One region of the Pseudophaeobacter sp. A-200-2 genome, then DNA from elsewhere that is predicted to be linked to it. Evidence: riboswitches for the same ligand, from Rfam matches in the RefSeq annotation. Region 1 holds a riboswitch; the other holds the start of a gene.
The links. Region 1 has a riboswitch for cobalamin ahead of SM766_RS12055 (hypothetical protein). Riboswitches for the same ligand answer to the same signal wherever they lie in the genome.
Positions count from the first base shown of each region.

Region 2: another riboswitch for cobalamin. It lies ahead of SM766_RS17910 (DUF1636 family protein); the one in region 1 lies ahead of SM766_RS12055 (hypothetical protein).

Region 1 is NZ_JAXGFU010000007.1:102,939-105,135, reverse strand. It holds gene nudC (NAD(+) diphosphatase) at 1-204, shown strand, start outside; gene SM766_RS12060 (SRPBCC family protein) at 267-734, shown strand; cobalamin riboswitch at 843-1,078, shown strand; gene SM766_RS12055 (hypothetical protein) at 1,199-1,573, shown strand; gene SM766_RS12050 (protein-tyrosine phosphatase family protein) at 1,688-2,197, opposite strand, start outside.
Region 2 is NZ_JAXGFU010000012.1:84,486-86,682, reverse strand. It holds gene cobW (cobalamin biosynthesis protein CobW) at 1-541, opposite strand, end outside; gene SM766_RS17910 (DUF1636 family protein) at 545-967, opposite strand; cobalamin riboswitch at 1,071-1,286, opposite strand; gene cobO (cob(I)yrinic acid a,c-diamide adenosyltransferase) at 1,339-1,974, shown strand; gene glpD (glycerol-3-phosphate dehydrogenase) at 2,048-2,197, opposite strand, start outside.

The DNA.
Region 1 (2,197 bases):
ATGTCGCTGATGTTCGGCTGCCACGGGATCGCGCTGGATCGCGAGCTGACCATCGACCCACATGAAATCGAGGACGCGATCTGGGTCAGCAAGCAGGACATGATGAGCGCCTTTGCCGGAGAGCACCCGATCCTGAAGCCTGCCCGAAAAGGAGCAATTGCACATTTTCTGTTGCAGAACTGGCTTGCGGATACGCTGGATTAAAGGGAATATCGCGGCCACGCTGAGAATTGATCAATCAAAACAGGCAAGCAGGCGTCAGAGTCATGGATTTCACGAGTAAAGAAGATATCGATTCACCGATCGCCGACGTGTTTGAAGCCCTGTCGGACTTTGAAAGCTTTGAACGCTCGGCCATCCGGCGCGGCATCGACGTGCAACGGATCGGCGATATCAGCACGCCTGAAAACGGCCTCGCCTGGGATGCCAAATTCAACTTTCGCGGCAAGGCGCGCGAGCTGCGCATTGCTCTCAAATCCTATGATCCCGTCACCCGCATTCTGCTGTCCGGCGACAGCAGCGGGCTGAACGGCGAAACCGAGATCGAACTGATGGCGCTGTCGCCGCGGCGCACCCGTGTAACAATTTCACTAAACCTGACGGCCAAGACCCTGTCGGGGCGGTTGCTGCTGCAATCCTTCAAACTGGCGCGCGGTTCGCTCAATAAAAAATTCAAGGCGCGCGCGGCAGATTTCGCCCGGCTGACCGAAGAACGATTGAACCGCACGGCCTGAGGGCACCGCATCCGCCTGCACAATTCAGCAAGCTTACCTGGCTTGCTGGCGTTGGCGCGGATTTCTCCGACTTTCACACAAGCGAATTGACGACTCGCCCTTCGACCCGCTACCCATTTCACAGATGGTTTCCGCGATCCGCTTTTGGCGGGTCCGGGATGAAAAGGGAACGTGGTGCGATCCGGCCTCTCTCGGCCAGAACAATTCCACGACTGCCCCCGCAACTGTAGGCGGAGAGCGACCCCGGAAGATCCACTGGACGCAAGGTACAGACCTGCGGCCGGGAAGGACCGGAGAAGCTATGACCCGCAAGTCAGGAGACCTGCCATCGCACAACTCGAAACCGGGCGGGGTGTCCGGAGCGGGTGAGATGGTTCCTGTCGCGCGGCCCATTCTGGCCGACAAGCGTCCGGCCACATGTCTCTCCCCCCTCTTTATGCCCCTGCCCCAGCGCGGAGGGCGCGATGATCTGGACGACAAAAACGCATGAACTTGCGGCAACAACCTGTCAACACACCGGGGCAAGCTGCCCGGCACTGGAACGGATGCTGGTGGCCCTGTGCGGGGCGCTCGATACCGCGCGGGATATGACCGAAGAGGATTTTGAAATCACCGGCGACAGCCTGCTCGATGGCTGCACCCGCCATTGCCCGGCGCGCTTTTTTGCCTCGCACGACAGGATCCGGGTGTTCTGCGAAGTGGACACCGCAGCAGAGCGCAGCGGTCTGGACCGTTTTGCCGACGCGCTACTGTCCAGCGATCCACAAGCGCAGCCCGCAGATCACCTGCCGCATCGCCCCTGCTCCTTCGGAGAAGCCATCCCGCTCAACGCAGCGTAGCGGCAGACCCCGAGAACCCACAGGAGGGGCGTCGGTCTTATTCGGTGAATGCCGCGCCCCGTGAAGAAGAAAGCGGGATGACAGTCGAGCCCGCTCCGGCGGGCTGCCTCTGGCTCAGCGGCTGCGGGCCCAGGCCATCTGTGCCTCGGTCTCGACCGCGCAGGGGCGAGACATGCGCAACCGGTTCAGCGCCGCCTCTGGCGCAACACCGCATTCGATCAACAGGCGCAGCACCACCATGCCGGAGCGCCCGCAGCCGCCCCGGCAATGCACTAGAACGCGGCCGCCACCGTTCAGCGCCTGGCGCGCCGAGGCGCTGACCCCGGGCCAGGCCTCGTTCACCTCCGGGCCGGGCACACCAAAATCCGCCACCGGCAGATGCACCCAGCGGCTTCCCATGCTCTGCAGATCAACCCCCAGCGTCGCGGCCCCGACGGAGACATGCTCGGCTTCGGTGGTCATGGAAATGACCAGACCGGGCTGCCAGTCGTGGATCAGCTCAAGGTCCCCCTTGTAGTCGCCCCCGGCACCGGGCAGCGGGCAGATAGCAAGAATGCCATTGGCGGCGGACACCGCGTAGATCGTAAAGGGCTGCCGGGCCTGCGCGCCCGCCCCGTCGGAACT
Region 2 (2,197 bases), on a different contig from region 1:
CGATATCTGCACACGAGATCTGGTCCTCGAAGACTTCGGACAGCGGGGTTTCATGATCCAGACTGTCGTCCGCTTCGCGCTGGGCCTGCACGGCGTCAAGATCCGGGGCGAATTGCCCTGCGGCGACGGCTTCGGCGTCGGCCAGGGCAATGACCCCGTCTACGGTGATGCGCGAGCGGATCGCGGGCCAGTCAAAGGCTTTCAGCAGCGGTTTCGGCAGCGCTAGCCCGGAGGTTTCAATCAGGATATGTTCGGGCGTTTCCGGCAGCGCCATCAGGGCCTCGATCGTGGGAATGAAATCGTCCGCCACGGTGCAGCAGATGCAGCCGTTCGCCAGCTCCACGATATTGTTTTCTGGGCAGTTTTCATCGGCGCAGGATTTCAGGATGTCGCTGTCCACACCCGCGGTGCCGAATTCATTGACCAGTACGGCCAGGCGTTTGCCCTGCGGGTTCTGCATCAGGTGACGGATCAGCGTGGTCTTGCCCGCGCCGAGAAAGCCGGTCACCACGGTGACGGGAATTTTGTTGAGATCGCTCATCGGTTACTCCTCGGATGGGCATTCACCCGGCTGGGGCGCCGGGGGAATGCGGGCGATGGATTGCTTGCGAAAGACCTGCGGGCGCGCACGCCAGGGCACCAGACCGTCGTCGGTCGCGGCATAGGCAGCCGCACCTTGCAGGATGTCATCAACGTGTTGATCGGGATCCAGATCGCCGTAGATGTAGCTCCAGCGCTCGGTGCCGCCGCTCAGCACCATGGAACACCCGCGCTTGCAGGCGGACAGGCATTCGACGCCGCGCACCGAAACCCCGTCGGGCAGGTCGGCGGCGCGCAGCGCCTGCAGCAACAGGGTGCCGGGCCGGGTGGCTTCGGGATCAACGCCTTCGCGCTTGCAGGTGGTGCAGATGGTCAGGGTGACCTCTGGGCTGCCTTTGGGGGGCTGTTCAGCCGTATCCTTCGCCATTGGCGGGCGTCTCCTTGCGTCCTGTCAGACAGACGGGGAGAGGCCAGAGGGGAGCCGTATGGATGAATCGGCTCTCATCCGGTCGCGGCACACCCCGTCCGCCCGTAGATTAAGTCTGTTGGCAGGTCTCCCGGCTTGCGGATCTCAAGGCCGCCGCATTGCTGCGGGGTCTTTGCGGTTCTCCGGCCTTCCCGGTGTTACCCAGTGGCGTGGAGACCTCTCCGGTCACGGTCGCGGGGGCGGCTGTGCTTGGGCCAGATGGCCGTGTCACATTCCCTCTTCGCCTGCTTTCGCAGGAACCAACAAAATCCCCTTGCGCTATTGCGGGCTTCCTTGTCAAGACATGGTGCCAAACTGCAGGAGGGCACTTGGTGACCGAAAAGTCTGATAACGGCATTTCCGAGGAAGAAGCGGCACGGCACGCGTCCAAGATGGCGAAAAAGAAAGCGGCGCGTGACCGCATGATGGCCAATAAGGACGGTGAAAAGGGGCTGATCATCGTCCACACCGGCCCCGGCAAGGGCAAGTCCAGCTCGGGATTCGGCATGATCATGCGCTGCATCGCCCACGGCATGCCATCCGCCGTGGTGCAGTTCATCAAGGGCGCCTGGCAGACCGGCGAACGCACCCTGATCGAGGAGCATTTCGGCGATCTGTGCCAGTTCTACGCGATGGGCGAAGGCTTCACCTGGGAAACGCAGGACAAGGCCCGCGATATCGCGGCGGCCCGCGCAGGTTGGGAAAAGGCCAAGGAAATGATACTGGATGAGCGCAACACAATGGTTTTGCTCGATGAAATCAATATCGCGCTGCGCTATGAATATCTGGATCTGGATGAGGTTCTGGAGTTTCTGGTTGAGCAGAAACCACCGATGACTCATGTGGTTCTGACCGGACGCAACGCCAAGGAAGAGCTGATCGAGATCGCGGATCTGGTGACCGAGATGGGCCAGATCAAACATCCTTTCCGCGCCGGGATCAAGGCGCAGAAAGGGGTGGAGTTCTAAGACGGCCAGACCATCTGCAGAGGTGTCACCGGGCAGGGAATACCGTGCCCGGTGCGTTTCGATTTCCCCGCCGTTACGCGGCAATCTTGTCCTTGATATAGGTATCGACGGCCGCGCGCTCTTCCTCGGTCAGGCGCAGGCCCAATTTGGTGCGGCGCCACAGGAAATCATCGCCGCTGCGCACCCATTCGTTGGCAATCGCCCAGTCCAACTCCCGCTCAGT